3 regions of the Mesorhizobium sp. L48C026A00 genome follow, and region 1 is predicted to be linked to each of the others. Evidence: riboswitches for the same ligand, from Rfam matches in the RefSeq annotation. Region 1 holds a riboswitch; each other region holds the start of a gene.
What was found. A riboswitch is a leader RNA that binds a small molecule or an ion and turns the genes downstream of it on or off. The one in region 1 is predicted to bind cobalamin.
Positions count from the first base shown of each region.

Region 2: it holds a riboswitch for cobalamin, as region 1 does, so the genes downstream of both, X738_RS46325 (aromatic ring-hydroxylating oxygenase subunit alpha) here and X738_RS56220 (CbtB domain-containing protein) in region 1, are expected to answer to the same signal.
Region 3: it holds a riboswitch for cobalamin, as region 1 does, so the genes downstream of both, metE (5-methyltetrahydropteroyltriglutamate--homocysteine S-methyltransferase) here and X738_RS56220 (CbtB domain-containing protein) in region 1, are expected to answer to the same signal.

Region 1 is NZ_AYWU01000006.1:469,710-472,979, forward strand. Features, by position in the region: gene X738_RS56210 (methyltransferase family protein) at 1-50, opposite strand, end outside; gene X738_RS56215 (heparan-alpha-glucosaminide N-acetyltransferase) at 47-1,039, opposite strand; cobalamin riboswitch at 1,426-1,635, shown strand; gene X738_RS56220 (CbtB domain-containing protein) at 1,673-1,852, shown strand; gene X738_RS56225 (CbtA family protein) at 1,868-2,632, shown strand; gene cobU (bifunctional adenosylcobinamide kinase/adenosylcobinamide-phosphate guanylyltransferase) at 2,655-3,152, shown strand; gene cobO (cob(I)yrinic acid a,c-diamide adenosyltransferase) at 3,154-3,270, shown strand, end outside.
Region 2 is NZ_AYWU01000001.1:162,863-166,132, reverse strand. Features, by position in the region: gene X738_RS46330 (hybrid-cluster NAD(P)-dependent oxidoreductase) at 1-447, opposite strand, end outside; gene X738_RS46325 (aromatic ring-hydroxylating oxygenase subunit alpha) at 471-1,718, opposite strand; cobalamin riboswitch at 1,832-2,034, opposite strand; gene X738_RS46320 (DUF680 domain-containing protein) at 2,542-2,748, shown strand; gene X738_RS46315 (DUF680 domain-containing protein) at 2,816-3,040, shown strand; gene X738_RS46310 (DUF680 domain-containing protein) at 3,115-3,270, shown strand, end outside.
Region 3 is NZ_AYWU01000063.1:2,409-5,678, reverse strand. Features, by position in the region: gene metE (5-methyltetrahydropteroyltriglutamate--homocysteine S-methyltransferase) at 1-1,614, opposite strand, end outside; cobalamin riboswitch at 1,709-1,909, opposite strand; gene X738_RS79710 (MFS transporter) at 2,412-3,270, opposite strand, start outside.

The sequences.
Region 1 (3,270 bases):
TTTTGCTGTCCCGGTTTCTGTTGGCCCGGTTTCTGCTGATGGTCGGTCATTGTGCTCCTCCCTCCATCAAAGTGCCGTCGGCCTTGGCAGTGCAGGCGCCGGCGAGCTCGTCGAGATGCGCCTTCCATTCCGCAGCCTGGTCGTTGCGGTAGAGCCGATCAAACGTGGCCTCGCCCTCGAGCGTATCGAGCATGCAGACACAATAGCTGCTGCAGAACTCCGTGTCGCGCGATTGCTCGCACGATGCCTGGCATTCTTTCAGGAAGGTGACCTGCCTGGTTTCGACGGCTGCCGGCATGACTTGCGAAATCAGCCAGACCGAGCCGATCAGCACCGGCTGGTGGATCAGATAGAAGGCGAGGCTGTGCCGGCCGATAAAGACCAGCGGATTAGTCCAGCGGCCGGGCGTTAGGCCCGCCAGCCGCGTCAGCATGCCGGAGGCGAAGGCAAGCTTTGCCGCTGCGATGCCGGCAAGCACAGCGCCGAACCATGGAAACAGCGGGACATAATCGTTGGAGCGCGGGTTGGTTGCCGACAGGCCGACCCACCACAGGGCCGGATGATCGAAGATCTCGGACCTGAGGTAGAGCGGCGCGGTGATGACGAAAGCTGCGACAACCAGCGTCAGCAGCGCCGGCAGCCGCAGAAACGCCAGGCCGAGCAGGCTGGCGAGCGCGATCTCGTGCAGGATGCCGAAGAAGATGAAACTGTCGGGTGTGGCAAGCCTGGTGGCGGCCGATATGGCGAGCGCCGCCCCGCCGACCATGGCGAAGCGTTTCCAGAAGCCGTTCCAGCGGATTTGCTTGCCATGGGCGAGGAACAGGCTGACGCCGACCAGGAACAGGAAGGTCGAAGCGATGCAGCGCGCGTAGAATTTCCACCAGCCAAAGGCGGTCAGGCCGGGATCGGTGTAGCCGAAGAATTCGAGATCCCAGGTGAAATGGTAGCTCGCCATGGCAAGCAAAGCGATGCCGCGGGCTACGTCGATGGCGATGATGCGCCTGGATCGGTCCTGAACGGCCGGCGTAGGAATGGTCATGGTCTCGCAATTCTGATTCAGTGCTGCAAGACGACTATCATGGTTGCCCCGGACAAAAGAAGACAGGGCCCATTGATGCCCAGGGCTTAGGCTAAAGCGCCGTATGCCGCTCGCAGCCAGTGGTCGAGGCCGGCGCCGCCCCTCATTGCCCTGCCGGGCATTTCTCCCCGTAAACGGGGCGAAAGAAGCTGGCCGCAACGCCGGCGCCCTTCTTGCAACGCTGGTGATTGGCGAAACCATCGATGACAGCGCCCCGGGGCAGCGCGGACGATCGGCTTTCAACCTGTCAAGATCGCGGCGTCGAGGAACCAAGCTGGTCTGCCGGCACGGCGCATTCGCGCTGCTAGCTGGCGGAATTTGGTTTGCCGGGCGCGGCGATTCTGCCTATAGTCGCAGCCGTCGTCGGTTCCGTTTTGGAACCAAGAGGGAATGCGGTAGGGGCAAAATTCGCCCGATGCCGTGGCTGCCCCCGCAACTGTGTGCGGTAGTCCTCTCCATATGCCACTGAAGATTTTCTTCGGGAAGAGCTTCTTCGGGAAGGTGGGGAAGGGCGCTGATCCGCGAGCCAGGAGACCTGCCGGCGACAGGAGAACTGACTTCTATGCCCTCGGGTGGAGGGCGAAAGGACAAGACATGAATACCGCTTCCGTCTCGCTCGGCGCTTCCGTCTCCTCGCAGTCGCGCTTTGTGCAGTTGGCGCTTGCTGCATTTCTCGGCGTTTTCGTCATGGGCTTTGTCGGCTTCTCGCATATCGATGCGGTCCACAATGCCGCTCACGACTATCGCCATTCGATGGGCTTTCCCTGCCACTGACGAGGGGCTGACACCATGACACTGTTTCGCAACGTCGTGTTCATCGCGGCGATCGCAGGGCTAGTGGCCGGCGTCGTTCTGGCCTGCATGCAGGCCTACGCCACCGTGCCACTCATCCTCAAGGCAGAAGTCTACGAACAGGCCGGCGGTGGTCACACGCATGACCATGGTTTGGCGCCGGCCGCAGCAGGCAGCAATGCCATGAGCAGCGCCGTGCCGGCTGAAGCAGCCACCGCGGAAGAGGAAGGCTGGGCGCCGGCCGATGGCTTCGAGCGCTTCGCTTTCAACGTCGTTGCCAACGTCGTCACCGGCATCGGCTTTGCGCTGATCCTGGTCGCCGCTTCGGAATTCGCCGGCGGCATCGGCAATTGGCGACAGGGCCTGTTCTGGGGGATTGCCGGCTTCGCCGTGTTCACGCTGGCCCCGAACCTCGGCCTGCCGCCCGAATTGCCGGCGATGCCGGCGGCCGATTTCGCCCAGCGCCAGATCTGGTGGACGGCGACCGTGGTGGCGACGGCTGCCGGTCTCGGGCTGCTCGCCTTTCGCAAATCGCTGCCGCTGGCCCTTCTTGCCGTAGCGTTGATCGTCGCGCCGCATATTGTCGGCGCGCCGCAGCCCGACAGTTTCGAATCGCCCATCCCGGAAGGCCTGCACCACCAGTTCGTGGTGGCGGTGACGCTGACCAATCTGGTGTTCTGGCTGGTGCTCGGCGCTGTCGTCGGCTTGGTGCGCGGCCGCTTGACCGGCACCGCAACCGGCCTGCGCGATAGCCTTGCCTGATCGCGCTGCTCCAGGCAGCAAGCTGACCTTGGTCGTCGGCGGTGCACGCTCGGGAAAGAGCGCGCATGCCGAAAGCCTGGTGACGGCCTGTCCAGCGCCGTGGACCTACATCGCCACGGCGCAAGCCTATGACGACGAGATGCACGAACGCATCGCGCTGCACCGGGCGCGGCGTTGCGACGGCTGGACGACGATCGATGCGCCGCTCGATCTCGTCGGCGCGATCGGGGCGCTGCCTGACGGCCGGCCTGTCCTGATCGACTGCCTGACGCTGTGGCTGTCCAACCATATGCTGGCCGAACGCGACATTGAGGCCGAATGCCGAGGGCTGGCGGATGTGCTGTCGCGGCCGCGCGGCCCGTGGTTCGTGGTTTCCAACGAGGTCGGCCAGGGCATCGTGCCTGACAATGCGCTTGCCCGCCGGTTTCGCGATGCCGCCGGCCGGCTCAACCAGCAGGTCGCCGCCGTCGCCGGCACGGTGCTGCTGATGGTGGCGGGACTGCCGCTCAAGGTGAAGTGATATGACCGATATCGATGACAGGGACGAGCAACGCCACCGCGCCAAGATGGCCAAGCGCAAGGCGGTGCAGGACGCCGAGGTCGCGGCCAAGACGGTCGAGAAGGGACTGCTGATCGTC
Region 2 (3,270 bases), on a different contig from region 1:
GTCGTTCAGCCAGCGCAGCATCGACATCATCGGCGTCACGCCTGAGCCGGCCGAAATGAACAGATACTTGGCCGCTGGATGGCTGTGCAGCGAAAAGTCGCCCGCCGGCCCATAGGCCTTCACGTGAACGCCGGGCTTCAAATTGTCGAACATCCAGCGGGTGCCGAGGCTGCCGGCCTGCGCTTTCACCGTCACCGCGATCGAGAACGGCCTCGACGGCGAGGACGACAGCGTATAGGTCCGCATCATCAGGCCCTCGGTGGTCGGCAGTTCCAGCGTCACGAACTGCCCCGGTCTGTAGCGGAACCAGGTCTGGTTGTCAGAGCGGAAGGTAAAGGTCTTCACGTCAGGCGCCTCGTCGCTGACGCCGATGACTTCCAGCACCTGGAGCCTGTCGTTCCAGGGCGCCATCTCGTCGAGATGGCGGTAGAGGCCAAGGTCCGTCATCGCATTCATCCCCTTGACCTCGCTCAGGCGACGCTGCGCAGCGCCGGCCGCCCGGCCTCGGCAAGGCGCGGCCCGATGAAGGAGGCGTACCATTCGACGAACTGGATGACGCCGCCCTCATGCAGTTCCGAATAGGGGCCGGGCTCATAGGCCGGCGACAGGATGCCGAAGGCGTTTTCCTCGACAATGCGACGGTCCTGGTCGTTGGTCTCGGTCCAGACATGGGTGAGTTCGGCGAGGTCGTAATCGACGCCTTCGACCGCGTCCTTGTGGACAAGCCATTTGGTGGTGACGGCCGTTTCCGTGACACTGATCGGCAGCACGCGGAAGGTGACGGCATGATCGCCGAGGATATGGTTCCAACTCGTCGGATAGTGATAGAGCAGCAGCGAGCCGATACGGTCGGTCGAAACGCTGTCGGAAAGTTTCTTCTTCACCGCGCGTCTTCCCGTCATCGTGTAGCTGACGGCGTCGCGCAGCAGCGGCGCGCGGGTGGCGCGATACTGCCCGGCCGGATCGATGCGGAACTTGCTCGGCAAGCCCGCCGCCTCGCATTTCGCCCAGTGCGCGAGCATCTCTGGATCGCTGTCGGCGCCCTGCACGCCGGTCACGGTCGGCGCTTCCGGGAATGTCTTGCAGAGTTCCGGATGGTTGCCGGCGCAATGGTAGCACTCGCGGTTGTTCTCCCAGACGAGCTTCCAGTTGCCCTTCTCGACGATGGTCGATTCGAAGGCGATTTTTGCCTCGCGCAGCCGGTGCGGCAGGAGGTAAGGCTCGATCATGGCGCGCATCGGCGCGAAGTCGGCCGGCTCGTTGGCCAGGCAGATGAAGATGTAGCCGCCAACGCTTTCGCAAGCCACCGGCTTCAGGCTGAACTGGCTTTTGTCGAAGCCGTCTGCCATCTGGCGAGCAAACAACAGCCGGCCGTCCAGCTCGTAGGTCCACTGGTGATAGGGGCAGACCAGCTTCGCCGCAGTGCCCTTGTCGGCATTGCAGACACGGCTGCCGCGATGCCGGCAGGAATTGTGGAAGGCATTGATCTTGCCTTGCTGGTCGCGGACCAGCACGACCGGATAGTCGCCGATCTGGGCGGTGATATAGCTGCCAGCTTTCGGCAACTCGCAATCGTGGCCGATGAACAGCCAGTCGCGATACCAGATCAGCTCCATGTCGAGCTTGAAGAAATCTGGATCGGTGTAGAAGGGCTGCTCGAGCGAATAGCCTTGCCTGCGGCCGTGCAAGAGCCTCAGCATGTCGTTGCGCGCGTCCATGTCCTGTCCTCGTGTAAGGACTGAACTGGTGGTGATGGAGGGAGGACCGTTTGCACGCCGGCGACAGGGCCGGACGTGCATCATCCACCTCTTGACCGCCCACCGCGATCAGTCGAGTCTGAAAATCTCGGGCTGGTTTCCGGGCTCTGGAGTGTCCTTGCGGACTCGTCGCGACACCTTCCCAGGCTTGTGGCCCAGTGGTCTCCCGTTGCGACTTGAACTCCACCACCGTTGCGGGGGCAGCGCCGGGTTCTGACCGGCTTCCCAATTCTCCGCTTCGTCGTCACCAAGCGGCACCTGAGATGGCGTGATCTAATCATGCCGGCCGGCTGACTGCCGGCATGAAAGCGACATCGTATCCATGCGGCGCGACACCGCCGGCGAAACCTGCAGGTTTATATCTGCAGGGCTGAAACCCGCTTTGTCGGCGGCCATTGTCGGCTGCCGTGACATCGAATCCGACCCGCGGCGGAGACCAGGAAGGTTAACAGTTTACAAAAGTGACTATTAGCCGCTTCTAAAATCGAACCGAACGGTTCGTTTCTGTTGACAATGCGTGCAGCACGCAGTGAACGCAGATCCGCCAATCCGTCAAATCGTCGAACGGCAAATTTGGCATAAAATATTGAAAACGAACCATAAAACCATAGTGGTAGATGCCTCTGGTACAATTTCAAGGTGTAGATTCTTGGTCCACACAGAACAACTTCGTGATTGGAATCCGCCGAATGGCCTTCCCACATCGGGGCTATCCGAACGACGCGCGCATCCTCCCAAGACACGCCGCTAGACGGACTGAAGACCAAGATACTGGAGTACTAAAATGAAAAAGATCGCTCTTGCTGCCGTCGCCGCTCTGGCCATCACCGGCAGCGCCTTTGCCGGCAGCGACCATTATGGGTCCAACGCCGCCAACCAGCCGGCCGTCGCGGTCGACAGCTCGTATACGGCCTCTGTCCAGACGCCGGCTCACGCTGAAAAGCAGCCCGTTGGCCAGGGCGCCGACCGCAACCTTTTCGGCAACAATTAACAGCTGGTCCCAAACAGCAAAGTGGCGGTCCGCCGCTCGGGATCTGAGGAACTCAGGAGTATTTGAAATGAAGAAGCTCATTCTTGCCACCGCCGCCATTGTGGCCATCTCCGGCAGCGCTTTTGCCGGCAGCGACAACTTTGGATCGAACGGCGCCAACCAGCCGGCCGCTGCGGTCGACAGCAACTCGTACACGGCTTCGATTCGGAATTCGGCTTCGGCGCAGAATCCGGTTCCGGCTGACGAGAAACCCGTCAACGGCAGCGACCGTAACCTGTTCGGCAACAACTAACAGTTCGTTCCAACAGCGGCGGCGGCATTTGCCCGCCGGGCTGGCGGAACCAAGAAAATCCAGGAGTTTTGAAAATGAAGAAGATCGTTCTTACCGCCGCCGCGCTTTTGATTGCTGCGGGCGGCGCTTTTGCCGGTAGCGACAACTTTGGCAGAACCGACATCAACAAGCAGGCGACCATCAACGTCGACAACACGCAGACTTCTTCGGTACGCAATACCGGCTCGCCG
Region 3 (3,270 bases), on a different contig from region 1:
GCGGGACCCATAGCTTTGTACCCAGGCATGCTGGGTGAAGGCGAAGCCGGACAGCTGCTCGCCGAAATGCTGTACCATGTCGTTTCGTTCGAACTCACCGTGCACCAGCACGTCCAGCCCGATCTCTTCCTGCCAGCGAATTGCAGCCTCGATCTCCTTCTTCAGGAAGGTCTCGTAGTCGACATAGCTCAGCTGGCCCTTCCCATGAGCGGCCCGCGCCCTGCATACCTGCGGCGTCTGCGGGAAGGACCCGATGGTCGTCGTCGGGAACGGCGGCAGCCCGAGCGTGCCGGCCTGGACTCTGGAGCGCTCGGCAAAAGCGCTCTCTCGTCGCTTCATGCTGTCGTCGATGCTGGCGATCCGCCCCTCGACAAGCGGGTCATGGATCTTCGTGGATGTCACGCGAGTGGCGGCAGCCTCGGCAGACGCTTTCAAAGCGCCTGCCACCGCATCCCTGCCTTGGGACAGGGCCCGGGCCAGCAACACCAACTCGTCGGTCTTCTGGGCCGCGAAGGCGAGCCACGACCTGATATCCGCGTCGATTTCCGTCTCCATGCGCAGGTCGATCGGCACATGCAGCATCGAACAAGAAGGCGCGATCTCGACGCGGTCCAAGGGCCAGCCGGCGACGATCGGTTTGATGCGGTCGAGAATGGCGGGCAGGTTCGCACGCCAGACGTTGCGGCCATCGATCAAGCCAAGCGAGAGCACCAGATCCTTCGGTGCGAGCCGACCCACCGTTTCCAGCTGCTCGGGAGCGCGCACGAGATCAATATGCAGCCCGGCCAGGGGCAGAGAAACCGCGGTTTCGAGATTGTCTCCCAGCGGCCCGAAATAGGTAGCCAGCATGATCTTCAGCTTGGGCGCGGCTTTTGACAGCTGGCCATAGGCGAATTCGAACGCAGCTCGTTCGTTGGGGTTCAGATCGAGGACAAGCGCTGGCTCATCGATCTGCACCCAGTCGGCTCCCGACAGCTTCAGCCTCTGCAGGAGTTGCTCGTAGACGGGCAGCAGCCGCGGCAGGAGCGCGATGGGATCGAATCCTTCGGCAGGCGATTTCGCCAGCTTGAGGAAGGTGATCGGTCCAAGCATGACTGGGCGTGTGTGAATGCCGAGCGCTTTAGCCTCGAGGAAGTAATCAACCGGCTTCGTCGACGAAAGGGCGAACGTCTGATCATCGTCTAGTTCCGGCACAATGTAGTGATAGTTTGTGTCAAACCACTTGGTCATTTCCATCGCGGTTACACTAGGCCCATGAGCCGCATGCTGTCCACAATCCTCCGTCTGACCTTGGTTGCCGCGCGCCATGGCGAAGTAGATGTCGAGTGGGACCTCGCCGCCATTCCAGGCGTAACGGGCTGGCACGGCGCCGACCATGACTGCGGTGTCGAGCACATGATCGTAGAGCGAGAAGTCGTTCGACGGGATTTTCGACACGCCGCGATCGCGCTGCTCCTCCCAGCTAGCGGCACGCAGCGCCTTCGCAGTCGTGAGAAGGTCGCCAGCGGAAGATTTTCCGGACCAGTAGCTTTCAAGCGCGAATTTCAGTTCTCGCTTACGACCGAAGCGCGGCACGCCGAGCGTTGCTACAGGAATTTGCTGAGAGACAGTCATGCCAACCCCGATGGTTGGGGCGTCGGTGACAAGGAAGGCGCTAGCAGGCCGGCACGAACGCCAGGCTGCAGCGGCCACCGAGACACCCGGCCCGTGGACGTAATTCGCCGTGGCAGGTCTCCTGGCTCGCGGGTCATAGCCTCTACCCGTCTTCCCAAGGCTATTTCGCCTCAGTGACATGAGTGGAGTTGGCTCGCCGCTAACAGTTGCGGGGGCAGCGCCGGCATCGCACCGGCTTCCCTCTTAGCTCCGCTGCGGCAGCGCCGTACGGAGAACCACGACACGGGAGACAATTACAGCAGTTCGCTTCCTTGTCAACGCCGCATAAAGAAATGTTTATGTCGTTATGTTAAATTCCCGTTGCATGTTTCCCAAAGGTCGTCTCGAAAGCGAAAACTGTGGGAGCCTTGAGCGGCCGGTAAATCAAAGCAATGACGCACGGCGCCCTTGTCCAGGAGGATAGGAGTTCGTCGGCTGCCGGCGGCAAACATACCGGCAAGCGCCTTGGTGCTGCTTCCCGCATCATGCGAACGCCACCTCGGCGTCGCACTTCGGCTCCGAGGTTCCGACCGCTTTGTTGGTGATCTGCTCGCGACCACATTCGCCTCAATGGCGAGGCAGTTACCCATGTGGAAGGTCTTGGCCGTGCCGCCGTCGGTGACACGACACAACGATTTCGAGGGGAGCACCCGAGGCCAAGTGCAGCGGCCTGTTGCGAAGTGATCGAGGCCAATGTCTCGAACTGCTGTTCGCAGCCCACCGGCTCAAGCTAACCTGGCTCAAACCACCGGGCCAGCTCAAGTCCTGTCCAAGTGAGGCCTGAGCGGCAAATCGTCGTGCACGCGCACGGTTTGGCGTTCGATCTTGTAATGCGTCTTGGGCGGGCAATCGCCACGGTGCAGCGCTTCCAGGCGCGCAACGATTTCGGCGTCATCCTGGGTCTGCCTGTTGTTGTGGCGAACGTACTCGACCCAAGTTGGCACGTGATAACACTCGGTCCATAGTTCGGGCTTTTCCAGGTCACGCAGCAACGCCCATTGTCTGGCGCCATCTCGCAGCCGGGCTTTTCGCCACGATGTCATCACACTGAGAAATTCCGGGACATCTCTCTGATCGATACGATAATCGACCATCACCATGATCGGACCGCTTCGTGGCCGCAGGTCAAGTTGCAGCGTCGGTTCGCTGAACTTGTTGGTCGGATCCAGATTGAGCGTTTCGAAATCCGGCTGACGCAGAACGATCCCCATCAGTCCCCCAATCACAAGAACCACGCTGGCGACGAGGAAGGCTCCCGAAACACCTTGGACATCCGCCAGTTCGCCCCAGAGCCAGCTTCCCGCCGCCATGCCGCCATATGTGGCCGTCTGATAGAGAGACAGGGCGCGTCCAACCACCCACCGCGGCGCCGAAAGCTGCACTGTGACGTTAAACAGCGAGAATGATTGAATCCAGGCCGCACCGGCTGGCATGAGGAGCAGACAGCTCAGCCAAACGTGCTCACTCCATGCCAGAAAGAAGCAGCTGATCGCCAGTATAAAGAACGCACCGCGAATGACCCATTCGTTGGAGAGAACTTCTCGGACCCGCCCGATGAGGAGCGCGCCGCAAATCGCTCCCAGGCCGAAGAAGCCGAGCATCACGCCGTAGGTGACC